Regions from separate parts of the Comamonas trifloxystrobinivorans genome, predicted to be linked through region 1. Evidence: predicted binding sites of a transcription regulator. Region 1 holds the regulator's gene; each other region holds the start of a gene.
What was found. The regulator sigma-54, encoded in region 1, starts transcription at its own class of promoters, with help from an activator protein. The targets are predictions, from matches to a motif close to TGGCANGNAANCTGCTTT.
Positions count from the first base shown of each region.

Region 2: the regulator sigma-54 is predicted to act here: its motif matches at 2,074-2,091, upstream of hmpA (NO-inducible flavohemoprotein).
Region 3: the regulator sigma-54 is predicted to act here: its motif matches at 2,129-2,146, upstream of ACFIQF_RS14615 ([protein-PII] uridylyltransferase).
Region 4: the regulator sigma-54 is predicted to act here: its motif matches at 1,428-1,445, upstream of glnA (type I glutamate--ammonia ligase).

Region 1 covers NZ_JBHZGV010000030.1:23-3,652, reverse strand. The annotation lists gene lptA (lipopolysaccharide transport periplasmic protein LptA) at 32-691, shown strand; gene lptB (LPS export ABC transporter ATP-binding protein) at 715-1,491, shown strand; gene ACFIQF_RS23800 (RNA polymerase factor sigma-54) at 1,594-3,222, shown strand; partial or broken gene ACFIQF_RS23795 (hypothetical protein) at 3,354-3,630, shown strand, end outside.
Region 2 covers NZ_JBHZGV010000028.1:16,423-20,052, reverse strand. The annotation lists gene ACFIQF_RS23415 (FKBP-type peptidyl-prolyl cis-trans isomerase) at 1-277, shown strand, start outside; gene norR (nitric oxide reductase transcriptional regulator NorR) at 371-1,981, opposite strand; gene hmpA (NO-inducible flavohemoprotein) at 2,124-3,302, shown strand; gene ACFIQF_RS23400 (DUF3297 family protein) at 3,422-3,630, opposite strand, start outside.
Region 3 covers NZ_JBHZGV010000011.1:66,064-69,693, reverse strand. The annotation lists gene ACFIQF_RS14615 ([protein-PII] uridylyltransferase) at 1-2,070, opposite strand, end outside; gene map (type I methionyl aminopeptidase) at 2,555-3,370, opposite strand; gene purL (phosphoribosylformylglycinamidine synthase) at 3,552-3,630, shown strand, end outside.
Region 4 covers NZ_JBHZGV010000007.1:195,236-198,865, forward strand. The annotation lists gene glnA (type I glutamate--ammonia ligase) at 1-1,380, opposite strand, end outside; gene ACFIQF_RS10180 (EI24 domain-containing protein) at 1,745-2,683, opposite strand; gene ACFIQF_RS10185 (VF530 family protein) at 2,862-3,098, shown strand; gene ACFIQF_RS10190 (Fic family protein) at 3,218-3,630, shown strand, end outside.

The DNA.
Region 1 (3,630 bases):
TTACAATGGGTCAGAGCAAGATTCATGCCTTATGAAAAAACCCAGTCTTTTTTCCTCCCTGTTGCTGGCTGCTGCACTGGCTGTGCCGCTGCTGGCGCATGCCGAGCGCGCCGACCGCACCAAGCCGATGAACATCGAGGCGGACAACGGCACGCACGATGAGCTCAAGCAAACCAGTGTCTTCACCGGCAATGTGGTGGTGACCAAGGGCACCATCATCATCCGCGGCGGCAAGCTCACGGTCAGCCAGGACCGCGATGGCTTCCAGCACGGGGTGGTGACGGCCGATGGCGGCAAACTGGCCTTCTTCCGGCAAAAGCGCGACACCGCACCGGGCGCTCCGGCAGAATTCATCGAAGGTGAAGGCGAAGTCATCACTTACAACGGCCGCGACGACACGGTGCACTTCGAGCGCCGTGGCGAGCTGCGCCGCTACCGCGAAACCACGCTGACCGACCAGGTCAGCGGTTCGGTCATCGTCTACAACAACCTGAGCGACACCTTCACCGTCAACGGCCAGAAGAGCACGCAGGCGGCGGCCACCAAGCCTGGCGCGCCCAAGCAAGACCGCGTGCGCGTAGTCCTCACGCCCAAGGCAGACGACAAGGCCGAAGCCGCCAAGCCCAAGGCTGCGGCGGACGACAAGGAAAAACTGCGTCCCAGCACGCAGCTGAACGGCGGAGCCCAGTGATCGTGGCCGAGGCATCTTCAACCATCTCGGTCAACGCGCGCGCCGCTGGCAGCGACCACCGCAGCCAGCTCGAAGTGCTGCACCTCGAAAAATCCTACGGCAGCCGCAAGGTGGTCAAGGACGTCTCGCTGTCGGTGCGCAAAGGTGAAGTGGTGGGCCTGCTCGGCCCCAATGGCGCGGGCAAAACCACCTCGTTCTACATGATCGTGGGCCTGGTGCGCAGCGACGGCGGTGACATCCGCATCGACGGCCAATCGGTCGCCAACATGCCGATTCATAAGCGCTCGCAGCTGGGCCTGTCGTACCTGCCGCAAGAGGCATCGATTTTTCGCAAGCTCAGCGTGCAAGACAATGTGCGCGCTGTGCTGGAGCTGCAAAAAGACGCCAATGGCCGCGCTTTGTCGAGCAGCGAAGTAGAGCGCCAACTGACCGCGTTGCTGCAAGAGCTGCGGGTCGACCACCTGCGTGAATCGCCAGCGCTGGCGCTCTCGGGTGGCGAGCGCCGCCGGGTAGAAATTGCCCGTGCACTGGCCACGCAGCCCCGATTCATTTTGCTGGACGAGCCGTTTGCGGGTATCGACCCGATCGCGGTGATCGAGATCCAGCGCATCGTCGCCTTCCTCAAGGAACGCGGCATTGGCGTGCTGATAACTGACCACAACGTGCGCGAAACCCTGGGCATTTGCGACCACGCCTGCATCATCAGCGATGGCAAGGTGCTGGCCGCGGGGACGCCGCAAGAGATTGTGGAAAACGCCGACGTTAGGAGGGTGTACCTGGGTGAGCATTTCCGCATGTGAGACACGAACCAGCCGCTGGCGCAGCGCTGGGCGCGCTGTGCTTGGGGAGGCTGTGGCCTCGCATAAAGCGTGTACCCACATCAGTGACCGGAGGGCGCAGCCATGATGCCATCGCTCTCGCTGCGGGTTTCGCAGAACCTCACGCTCACGCCGCAGCTGCAGCAGTCGATCCGCTTGCTGCAACTGTCCACCCAGGAGCTGCAGCAGGAAGTCGAGCAGATGCTCGACGAAAACCCTTTTCTCGAACGCGATGCCGAAGACGCTGCAGCCGAGCCCGGTGCCGAAGCCGATGCAACCGCTGCACCAGCAACTGACGCACCGGCTGGCACTGCCGATAGCGCCGCCGAAGCCTCGGTTGGCAGCGCAGAGCGAACCAGCCACGAAAACGATTTTGAAGGCGACACCGCTGCTGGCGAAAGCCTGGATTTTGCCGCCGGCAAGGAAACCGGCGCCGATGCCGAAGCCGCTACGGGCGACTCAGCCTCCGACTGGGAAGAATGGGGCGGCGACCTGCCCGCCCGCAGCAGCCACGGCGACGACGAAGAAGAAACACCCGCTTCTGACCGCAGCTCCGAGCACGTCAGCCTGCAAGACGTGCTGCACCGCCAGGCGCTATCGCTGCGCTTGTGCGAAGAAGACCGCGCCGCGCTCTACCTGCTGATCGAATCGCTGAACGACGACGGCTACCTGGAAGACTCGCTCGCCGAGCTGGCCCAAGGCTTTGGCGATGCCTCTGATGCCGAGGCCTTTGACACCCTGTTGCACCACCTCACCGTGGCTTTGCGCTTGCTGCAAAGCCTGGAGCCGGTAGGCGTGGGCGCGCGCAACCTGGCCGAATGCCTGACGCTGCAAATCAAGGCGCAGCAGCGCTTGCTGGATGAAGAGGGCTCGCCCGACCCGGAAGGCGACGCCCAGGCGCTGGAAACCGCCTTGCTGGTGTGTCAGGAATCACTGGACCTGCTGGCGCGGCGCGATGTGCGCAAACTGATGCAGTTGACCGGCTGCAACGAGCCCTCGGTGCGCCAGGCGCTGGGCATCATCGCGCGGCTGGAACCCCGGCCGGGCCGCCCCTTCGCCAATGTGGACCGCAACGCCATCATCCCCGACATCATCGTCCGCCCCAGCAATGAGCGGGGCTTGCCGGTGCCGGGTTTCAGCGTGCAACTCAACCCCGAGGTGATGCCGCGCCTGCGCGTGCAAGAGGTTTACGCCAACGCCTTGCGCGGCCACAAAGGCAGCGAAGGCCACGGCGCGCTGCAGCAGCGCTTGCAAGAGGCGCGCTGGTTCATCAAAAACATCCAGCAGCGCTTTGACACCATCTTGCGTGTATCGCAGGCGATTGTGGAGCGACAACGCAACTTCTTCGTGCACGGCGAGCTGGCCATGCGTCCCATGGTGCTGCGCGAAATTGCCGACGAGCTGGGCCTGCACGAATCGACCATCAGCCGCGTCACCACCGCCAAATACATGGCCACGCCGCAAGGCACGGTGGAGCTCAAGTACTTCTTTGGCTCGGGCCTGGGCACGGAAACCGGCGGCAGCGCATCGAGCACGGCGGTCAAGGCGCTGATCAAGCAGCTGCTCGACGAAGAGAACCCGAAGAAGCCGCTGTCCGATGCGAAGATCGCCGATCTGCTGCAAGAGCAAGGCATTGAGTGTGCTCGCCGCACGGTGGCCAAATACCGCGAGGCGATGCGGATTCCGCCGGCTAGTTTGCGCAAATCGCTGTAGCGCGGCTTGCTGTTTTTGGCGGGCTGTTTTCTAACTGGCGTTTTGCTGCTTTGTTTGCTGCAGCTGGCCGGGACTCGCCCCGGCAGGCGACCTTCTTTCTTGCTGCACGGCAAGAAAGAAGGCAAAGAAACGTGCCCTACATCCATCGACCCCGAAAGCTTCGCGTAGCGAATCTTTCGGGGCAACCTGCGGCCACAACAAACACCGGCGTGCGGCAAAACTCATTTCGCGCTAAAGCGCTCCATTCAAACAGCTGCCGCAAGTCAGTTCACGAAGTTTGGCTGCTCTACGGCAGCCAAACCGCCGGTGTTTGCTGCGTCCGCAGGCGCTGGCTGAAAGGGGGGAACATCCTGAACAGCCAACAGCCAACAGCCAACAGCCAACAGCCAACAGCCAACAGCCAACAGC
Region 2 (3,630 bases), on a different contig from region 1:
GGCGAGCGACACTGTCAAGGTGCACTACAAAGGCACTTTCCCCGATACCGGCAAAGAGTTCGACAGCTCCTACAAGCGCGGCGAGCCCATCGAGTTTCCGCTGCAAGGCGTGATCCCCTGCTGGACCGAAGGCGTGCAGCTGATGAAGATCGGCGGCAAAGCCAGGCTCACTTGCCCACCCGGCATCGCCTACGGTGCACGCGGCGCTGGCGGCGTGATCCCGCCCAATGCCACGCTGAACTTTGAAGTGGAACTGCTGGGCATCAAGGGCCAGTAAGCGCTGACGGTACTGGGGCCGACAAACTCATAAAAAACCTCTGCGCTGTGTTGGCGCAGAGGTTTTTTGTTGGCTGCCTCCAGCATCTGGCAGTTATGGCCCTGCCTGGCTCCGCTCCACCCCCAGCCGCTTGGCTAGGCGCTGCAGGTTGGCGCGGTCGAGTTGCAGTTCGCGGGCGGCGGCGGCCCAGCTGCCGGCGTGGCGGCTCAGGCTGTTTTCGATCAGCTGGCGTTCGTGGCGCTCTACGCTTTCGCGCAGGCCCAGGGCGGGTGCGCTTGGCGCGGGCATGGTGATGACGGCCGCTTTGTCGCTGCCGGCCATCCAGCCCGGCGGTGCCGGCACGGGCGCGGGGGGCGCGTTGTCGTCCCACAAATCTTCCACGCCGATGCTCAGCATGCGCGGGCGACTGCTGTCGCGGCCGGTGTTGTGTGACGGCGCCCGGCTCAGGGCTTTCAGCACGGCGCGGCTGATCAGGTGTTCCAGCTCGCGCACATTGCCGGGCCAGGCGTAACCCAGCAAGGCGGATTGCGCGGCAGCGTCGAGGCGCAGGCCGCCGAGCTGCAAGCGCGAGCGGTTTTCTTCGAGAAAGTAGCCGGCCAGCACCAGCGTGTCGCTGTCGCGCTCGCGCAGCGGCGGCACGGTGAGCGGGTAGACGCAGAGTCGGTGGTAAAAATCAGCGCGCATGCGGCCAGCGCGCACTTCGGCGGCCAGATCGCGGTTGGTGGCGGCGATCACGCGTACATCCACCTGGTGTTCGCGGTCGGAGCCCAGGCGCTGCAGCTGGCCGCTTTGCAGCACGCGCAAGAGCTTGGCTTGCACGGGCAGCGACAGCTCGCCCACTTCGTCGAGGAACAAGGTGCCGTTGTCGGCTTGCTCGAACTTGCCGCGCCGCTCGGACATTGCGCCGGTGAAGGCGCCCCGCACGTGGCCGAACAGCTCGCTCTCTACCAGGTTGTCGGGCAGGGCAGCGCAGTTGATGCTGATGAGCGGTTTGCTGGCGCGGCTCGATTGCGCGTGCACGGCCTGCGCCACCAGCTCTTTGCCGGTGCCGGTTTCGCCGGTGATCAGTACGCACAAATCGCTGGCGGCGACCAGCGCAATGTCTTTGTGCAGCTGGCGTACCGCCGGGCTGGTGCCCAGAAGCTCGCGCTTGCCGCTGGCGCGCGGCAAGGCTTCGGCCGTGCGGCCCACCTGCGCCAGCTGCTGCACGCGCTCGGCCGTGGCCACGGTAGCGGCGGCCAGGTTGCTAAAAGCCTGCAGCATTTCCAGCGCATTGCCGTTGGCAAAGCGCTCGGGCTCCAGCGCATCGAGCGTCAGCAGGCCCCAGGTCAGCCCGCCGGTTTGCAGCACGCAGCCCATGCAGTCGTGCACGTTCAGCTCGCCGGGCAGGGCGATCAGTCCGTCATAGGGATCGGGCAGCGGGCTGTCGGGCGCAAAGCGCATGGCCTGGCCGGCGGCCAGCAGCTGCGCCAGACGCGGGTGCTCAGCCACTTTGAAGCGGCGGCCCAGCGTGTCGGGCACCAGGCCATCGATGGCGACCGGGCGCAGCCATTCGCCTTCGAGCTGCAGCAAGGCCACGGCGTCGGCCGGCAACAAGGTGCGCAGGGCGGCCAGCAGGCGGCGCAGGCGCTCGCGTTCGGGCAGCTCTTGCGCCAGATCGGCCACCAGCGGAATGACGGCGTGGAGGATTTGGGGTGATGTCAAAACGACTCTTGGTGTCAAAAACACAGCATTGAAGTGCGGTCAGTGTGACTGCGTTTATGTTACAAGGCCTTGATATTCCACAAAACCTGTGCTGGCACGGAGCATGCATTCCCTGTGGCAAACCCACTAGAAAGGACATCGCATGTTGACCGCTCGCCAGAAAGACATCGTCAAAGCCACCGTTCCCTTGTTGGAGACCGGTGGCGAAGCGCTGACCACGCATTTCTACCAAATGATGCTCGGCGAATACCCTGAGGTGCGCCCGCTCTTCAACCAGGCGCACCAGCAAAGCGGTGCGCAGCCCCGCGCCTTGGCACACAGCGTGCTGATGTACGCCAAGCACATCGACAAGCTCGAAAACCTGGGCGATCTGCCCGCTCAAATCATCAACAAGCACGTAGCGCTGCAAGTGCAGCCCGGGCAATACCAGATAGTGGGCAGCTGCCTGCTGCGCTCGATCCGCGAAGTGCTGGGCGCCGAGATTGCCACCGACGAGGTGATTGACGCCTGGGCCGCCGCCTATGGCCAGTTGGCCGACATCTTGATCGCTGCCGAAGCCAAGGCCTACGACGACCTGGCTGCTGCCGAAGGTGGCTGGCGCGGTGCGCGTGCTTTCAAGCTGGTGAAGAAAGAAGCAGAAAGCGCCGAGATCAGCTCTTTCTACCTGGAGCCCGTCGACGGCAAGGCCGTGATCGCGCACCAGCCCGGCCAGTACATTGGCCTGCGCGCCATCGTCGACGGTACCGAGCAGCGCCGCAATTACTCGCTCTCGGCGGCGGCCAATGGCAAGAGCTACCGCATCAGCGTCAAGCGCGAACCTGGTGGCAAGGTGTCCAACTTTCTGCACGACCAGGTGCAGGTGGGCGACACCTTGGAGCTGTTCCCGCCGGCTGGCCACTTTGTGCTGCAGGCCAGCAGCAAGCCGCTGGTGCTGATCAGCGGCGGCGTTGGCATCACGCCCACTTTGCCCATGCTCGATGCAGCGCTGCAAACCGACCGCCCCGTGACCTTTATCCACTGCGCACGCGACAGCGCGGTGCACGCTTTCCGTGGCCAGGTCGATGCGCTGGCGCAGCAGCACCGCCAGCTCAAGCCCTTTTATGTGTACGACAAGATGCAAGACGGCGAATCGGTGGCGGCCGAAGGCTATCTGACCGAAGCGTTGCTGGGCCAGTGGTTGCCGGCTTCGCGCGATGCGGATGTGTACTTCCTCGGCCCCAAGCCGTTTATGCGTTCGGTCAAGGCTTCGCTGCACAAACTGGGCGTGCCTGAGGCGCAGGTGAAGTACGAGTTTTTCGGCCCGGCGCAAGCGCTGATCTGAAAGGGGAGGGTGGCCAGGAGCAGGGCGTGGCCTGTTCCTGGGCCGCTATATAAAAAAGAGCTGCCAGCGCGTGATCGCTCTGGCAGCTCATTCTTTTGCACGCCTGGGGCGCGAGGACCTCAGTCCTTGTAATAGGCCTCGACCTGGCCCTTGAGCTTGATCAGCAGCGGGCGGCCTTTGCGGTCGACCGTCTTGCCGGCGGGCACTTTCACCCAGCCTTCGCTCACGCAGTATTCCTCAACATCGAAACGCTCGGTGCCGTTGAAACGAATGCCGATGTCGTGGTTGAACACCTCGCGCGCGAAATGCGGGCTCTTGGGGTCGATGG
Region 3 (3,630 bases), on a different contig from region 1:
CACCTGCAAGCCTTCGCCGGCCAGCGATTGGCGGGCGCGCACAATCGGCGTGGTGCTGCCCACGTAGCGCGACAAGTGGCGCGTATGCCAGGCAATATCAGCCGCCTCGTGGCGCATGAAATAGTCCACGCCCAGCGTGTCCCACAGCGCTTTCTGCGATTCGTGCGGTTGTGCGGACAATGCCAGCAGCACCATCGCCTCGCGCTTGCGGGTTTCCACTTGCGCGGCCAGATCGGGGGCGCGGCCGCCCAGCACGCGCAAAGTGGCGCGGTACAAATCTTCCAGCAGCTTGCCTTTCCAGGCGTTCCACACCTTGGGGCTGGTGCCGCGAATATCGGCCACGGTCAGCAGGTAAAGCGCGGTCAAATAGCGCTCGTTGCCCACGCGCTGGGCAAAGGCGGTGATCACATCCGGGTCCGAGGTGTCCTGCTTTTGCGCCACCTGGCTCATCGTCAAATGCTCTTGCACCAAAAAGGTGACCAGCTGCGTGTCCTCTTTGCTCACCTGGTGCTCGCGGCAAAAGCGGCGCAGCTCGGCAGCGCCAATCTCCGAATGGTCGCCGCCACGGCCCTTGCCAATATCGTGGAACAGCGCGGCCAAGTACAGCAGCCAAGGCTTGTCCCAGCCGGCGGCCAGCTGCGAGCAGAACGGGTACTCGTGCGCGTGCTCGGCCATGAAAAAGCGCCGCACATTGCGCAGCACCATCAGAATATGCTGGTCCACCGTGTAGACGTGGAACAGGTCGTGCTGCATCTGGCCGACGATGCGGCGGAAAGGCCAGAGATAGCGCCCCAGCACCGAGGTCTGGTTCATCAGCCGCATCGCGTGGGTGATGCCGCGCGGCTGCTGCAAAATCTGCATGAAGGTGGCGCGGTTCACCGGGTCCTGGCGGAAGCTGGCGTTCATCAGCGTGCGCGCGTGGTAGAGCGCACGGAAGGTGCGGGCCGACAAATCCTTCAGCCCCGGCTCGGTTTCGTAGAGCAAAAAGGTGCGCAAAATCGCGTGCGGGTTGCGCTGGTAGACCTCGTCGTCGGCCACCTCGATCATGCCGGCCTTCTCGTAAAACTCGTCGTCAATGCGGTGCAGCGCGTGGCTGGCCGGGTGCAGGCGCTCGTCCATATTGAGCAGCAGAATCTGCGTCAGCTGCGCCACTGCTTTGGCGGCCCAGTAATAGTGCTTCATCAGCTCTTCGCTGGCACGTTTGGGGAAGCGCTGGCCGCTCGGCGTTTCGGTCTTGAAGCCAAAAGACTCGGCCACAGCCGTCTGCAGATCGAACACGAGCCGGTCCTCGCGCCGCTTGGCCACAATGTGCAGGCGCGCGCGGATCAGGCTGAGCAAATCCTCATTGCGCTGCAGGTTGCGCACCTCGTAATCGGTCGCCAGGCCGTTGGCGGCCAGGGCTTTCCAGCTGTCACCCAGGCCGGTGGCGCGGCCCAGCCAGATCACCAGCTGCAGATCGCGCAGACCGCCGGGCGACTCCTTGCAATTGGGCTCCAACGCGTAGGCGGTGTTTTCGTACTTGTTGTGGCGCTGCTGCATCTCCAGCACCTTGGCCACCACAAAGGCCTGCGGGCTGATGGCTCGCTCCAGCGCTTGCTGAAACTGTTGGTAAAGCGGCTGCGCACCGGTGATACAGCGTGATTCGAGCAGCGCGGTCTGCACCGTCACATCCGCCTCGGCCTCGGTAATGCACTGCGCGATGGTGCGCACGCTTGAGCCAATCTCCAGCCCCGCGTCCCAGCACGAGCCGATGAACTGCTCGATTTGGGTGCGCAGCGTGGCATCGCTGTCCAAATCGGTGCCTGCGGGCAGCAGCAGCAGCACGTCAATATCCGAGTGCGGGAACAGCGTGCCCCGGCCAAAACCACCCACCGCCACCAGGCTCAGGCTGCCGGGCAATTGCGCGCATTGCCACAAATCGCACAGCAGCCCATCGGCCAGGTGCGATAGCTTGCGCAGCTGGCCCTGGATGCCGCGGGTGCTGGTGCCGCCCGCCATGATGGCGTCAAACACGGCCGCGCGCCGGGCCTGGTACTGCTCGCGCAGCGACGAAATACGGGGATCGTTCATGGTGCAATTCAGAGCTGTCGCTGGCAGTGTGCCATAGCAGGAAAACAGCGCGCAGCTATAAGCAGTTTTTGTGCCAAGTGCACCAGTTGGGGGCGTGGCACGCCCGGGGGTGCTTTGCGGAATCGTGGGTGGGTTATCTGCGGTTTGTGCAGAAGTTAGTGGGGCGGTGTTCAACTGGCGTTGTGCAAATTGCTTGCTGCAGCTGGCCGGGTCTCGCCCCGGCAGGCGACCGACTTTCTTGCTGCACGTCCGGTGTGCCGGCCCAGAAGAAAGTAAGCAAAGAAACGTGCCCTACATCCAGCGTCCCCGAAAGCTTCGCGAGGCGAATCTTTCGCGGCAACCTGCGCTGGCTGAAAGGGGTTGTGGGACATCCTCAACAGCCAACAGCCGGTAAACGCTACGGTGCCGTTGGGCTTTGGGTGCAGACGTAAAAAAGCGACCCGCAGGTCGCTTTGTTGGGCTGGCGCTCAGTGCTTGCTGGGGCTTAGCACTTGGTCGTCGTCACAAAATCGGGCAGGGCGGGCGAGCCTTCGGACAGGGTCAGCACCTCGTAGCCGGTATCGGTCACCAGCACTTCCAGCTCCCATTGGGCCGACAGGCTGTGGTCCTTGGTGATGACGGTCCAGCCGTCGCTGCCCAGATCCTTGATGTCCTTCTTGCCCAGGTTCAGCATGGGTTCGATGGTGAAGATCATGCCGGTCTTCAGCTCCACGCCGGTGCCGGGGCGGCCGTAGTGCAGCACCTGGGGCTCGTCGTGGAACACCTTGCCGATGCCGTGGCCGCAATACTCGCGCACCACCGACAGGCCATTGCCTTCGGCAAACTTCTGGATCGCGTGGCCGATATCGCCCAGGTGGGCGCCGTTTTTGACCTGCTGAATGCCGTGCCACATGGCCTCGTAGGTCAGCTTGCACAGGCGCTTGCCGGCGATGGTGCCGTCGCCGATGACGAACATGCGGCTGTTGTCGCCAAAATAGCCTTCGGGCGTGATGATGGTCACGTCCACGTTGACGATGTCGCCCTTCTTCAAAGGCTTGTCATTGGGAATGCCGTGGCAGACCACGTGGTTCACCGAGGTGCAGACATAGGCCGGGTAGGGCGTCATGCCCGGTGGCTGGTAGCCGATGCAGGCGGACTTGGTGCCTTGCTTTTCCATGGCCTCGGCGCACAGCAGATCGATCTGCTTGGTGGTGATGCCGGGCTGGATGTGGGGGGTGATGTAGTCCAAAACCTCCGAGGCCAGGCGGCCTGCGATGCGCATCTGGGCAATGTCTTCTTCGGTATTGATTTTGATAGTCATAGCGGGCAATTATCCCACCGCCCCGATTGGCATGTTGGCCGCACGGCTACCGGGTGGGGGCAGGCACAGTAGAATCCCGGGTTAACCCACCCCTTGACCTGCTTGCCACGGCCCGCCCGTGGCGGTGGCCAAGGCGCATGTGTGCTTTTCTCCATCCTCCTAGATCCACATAGGCTGCCACGTGACACTGCACCTGACCCAGCTCGCCGGCGGAAACGCCCTCAGCTCCTTCCGCGCCCAACAACTGCTGACCGCATTGA
Region 4 (3,630 bases), on a different contig from region 1:
CACGGCTTGGCGGAAGCGCGTCACTTCGGTCATCTTCAGCTCAATGTAGGCGTCGATCATGCTGTCGCTGAACACGCCGCCCTTGGTCAGGAATGCGCGGTCCTTGTCCAGTGCTTCCAGCGCCTGGTCCAGGCTGTGGCACACGGTAGGCACCAGCTTGTCTTCTTCGGGCGGCAGGTGGTAGAGATCCTTGGTGGCAGCTTCGCCGGGATGGATCTTGTTTTCCACGCCGTCCAGACCAGCCATCAGCAAAGCGGCAAAGCCCAGGTAGGGGTTCATCAGCGGATCGGGGAAGCGCGCTTCCACGCGACGGCCCTTGGGGTTGCTCACGTAAGGAATACGGATCGAGGCCGAGCGGTTCTTGGCCGAGTAAGCCAGCTTCACCGGGGCTTCAAAGCCGGGCACCAGGCGCTTGTAGCTGTTGGTACCGGGGTTGGTGATGGCGTTCAGGGCACGGGCGTGCTTGATGATGCCGCCGATGTAGTACAGCGCAAAATCCGACAGACCGGCATAGCCGTCGCCTGCGAACAGGTTCTTGCCGTCTTTCCACACGGATTGGTGCACGTGCATGCCCGAACCGTTGTCGCCAGCGTAAGGCTTGGGCATGAAGGTAGCGGTCTTGCCGTAGGTATCGGCCACGTTCCAGATCACGTACTTCTGCACTTGGGTCCAGTCAGCGCGCTCAACCAGGGTCGAGAAACGGGTGCCCAGTTCGTTCTGGCCAGCGCCAGCCACTTCGTGGTGGAACACTTCGACTGGAATGCCCAGCGATTCGAGCACCAGCGACATCTCGGCGCGCATGTCTTGCGTGCTGTCGACGGGAGGCACGGGGAAGTAGCCGCCCTTGGCGCGAGGACGGTGGCCACGGTTGCCGTTGTCCAGCTTGGCGCCGCTGTTCCAGGGCGCTTCGTACTCTTCGATTTCGTAGAAGGGGTGGTTGGGTTCGGTGCTCCAACGCACGCCGTCGAAGATGAAGAATTCGGGTTCAGGACCGAAGTAAGCGGTATCACCCAGGCCCGATGCCTTCAGGTAGGCTTCGGCGCGCTTGGCCACCGAGCGGGGATCGCGGTCGTAGGCCTTGCCGTCGCCCGGCTCGATCACATCGCACTGCAGGAACAGCGTGGTTTCTTCAAAGAAGGGGTCGATGTTGGCGGTGCTGGGATCGGGCATCAGCAGCATGTCCGAGGCTTCAATACCCTTCCAGCCAGCGACGGAAGAGCCGTCAAAGGCGTGACCCGAGCTGAACTTGTCTTCGTCAAAGTGCGAGATAGGCACCGTGACGTGCTGTTCTTTGCCACGGGTGTCGGTAAAACGCAGGTCCACAAACTTGACCTCGTTCTCGCTCAACATGCTCATCACATCTGCAACGCTCTTGGCCATCTATAGCTCCAAAGAAAATCGTGAATAAAAAAGGCTGTGACAAGACTAAAGCAGTTTGCGTGCCAGTTTTATGACAACCCTGCTGCGCCCGGGGCCCAGGCCCGGCAAACCCGCCTTGTCGCGGCGCTGAGCGTGACTGTACAGCGCTTTGGGGAGGCCTACGCTCTTGTCGACCATGAAATTATTTTTGCACCGCGACCGCCCAGCGAAGTGCACGCTGACCGTGCATATGCCCTGCCCCGACGCACCAGAATGAGCAAACCAAGCCACGCACGGCACCAACTGCGTGCAGACCGCAGAGGCAGCCTGCGCTGCGCGCGCATGCACCAAATTTGCACTTTTATGCACCATTATGGTGCATGCATCAATCCGGTGCGTGGTCACTTGCCGCCGCCGGGCTGTGGTGCACCAATTGCTCGTTTTGCAGTCTGTTGTCCACGCCCGGGGCCGATGCGGGCGCGCTGGCGGGCGCGTCGATCACCTCGCCATCGCCCTGCTCGGCACGCAACTGTTGCAAGGCCGCCAGGCTGAAGTGGATGAACCAGAGCGATGAGAAAGCAAAGGCAATGGCGTAAATCCACACCGCAATAGGCACCAGCACCACAAAACCAATGGCAAACACAATGCCCGAGGCCCAGACCACGCTGGGCGCAATGCCGATGTAGCCACAGATCACACCCATCAGCAGCAGCGGCCAGCGGTAGCGTTGCAGCAAGGTGCTGCGCTCAGCCTTGCTGGCGTGTTCGGCCAATGCATCCACGCTCATCACACGGTAAGTCAGCCAACCCCAGATGACCGGCGGCACCACCAGCACCAGCGGCGGAATCAGCCACAGCGGCATGGTCACGACAAAGGCAATCACCGCGAGCACCGAAGTGCCCAGCGCCCAGGCAATGGCAGCCATGAGACCTGTGCCGTGCTTTTTGGCCAAGGTGGCAAAGCGCTGCTCGGTCACCATGCGCAGCAAAGCAGGCGTCATCAAAAACGAGATCACCAGCAAAGCCAGCACGGCGGCCACGGGCGTCATCAGCACCAGCACCACAAAAGGCGCTATGCCGGCAGCAAAACCCTCAGTGCTGCTGCCGCCAAACCAGCTGAACATGGTGCGCAGCCAGCCAATGGTTTCCACCCAATGCTGCACTGCCGCCACGCTGCCCGACCAGAAGAAATACGCCCAGCCGCCCAGCGCCAGCAGCATCACCACCAGCGGCACCAGCGACAAAGCAATCACCCGGGGCCGGAAACAGTACGCCGCGGCGCGCCAAAACGAATCCAGCATCAGGCTGGTGCCTTGTTGGGACATGGGAATCTATCCTTGCAGTTGACTATGACCGGTGCGCAGCCCAGCGCCACGCCAGCGCACATCCTAGCGGCAAGCCGCGCTGCAGCGAAGTAGTCCCAGCCCGCAAACATGCGCCGCCATGGCTGGTGAGAGGCCCTGCCCGCACGCAAACCCGCCCAGTCAACGACAATCAGCCCCCATGAACAGCCCAGAACAACCGCGCAACCCTCTCCACGGCATCACCCTGGAGCGCATGCTCAACGAGCTGGTCGACCATTTCGGCTGGGCCGGCCTGGGCGACCGCATCCCCGTGCGCTGCTTCAACCTGGACCCGAGCATCTCGTCGAGCCTGAAGTTTTTGCGCAAGACGCCCTGGGCGCGCGAGAAAGTGGAGCAGCTGTATTTGTGGATGCTGCGGGGCGGCGATCAGCGCTAAGTTTCCGCGCTTCGAGTAAAGGCCTTGCAGTTGGTCAGAGAAGGTTTGAAGCGCCCCCTTTGTAAGCAGCTTCCAACGGCAACTGGCCGATTGCGGTGATTGCCTGTATTATTCACCGCATGTTTAGCGGCGAATACATCTGGCAATCGCCTGATTGGCCCCAATGGCGCTTCGATATGCAGGCACTGGCCCCAGCCCTGGAGCGCGTAAGCCATGCCCAAGGCATGCTGCTGGGGCGCCTGGCCGATGTCGGCATGGCCTTGCGCGACCAGGCCAGCCTGACGGTGCTGACGGAAGATGTGCTCAAAACCTCCGAGATCGAGGGCGAGACCTTGAATGCGGCCTCTGTGCGCTCGTCCATCGCCCGGCGCTTGGGCGTGGATATTGGCGCTTTGGCGCCGGTAGACCGGCACGTTGAAGGCGTGGTGGAGATGGTGCTGGATGCCACGGCCAACCACCAGCAGCCCGTGACTGAGCAGCGACTTTTCGGCTGGCACGCGGCTTTGTTTCCCACAGGCTACTCCGGCATGAG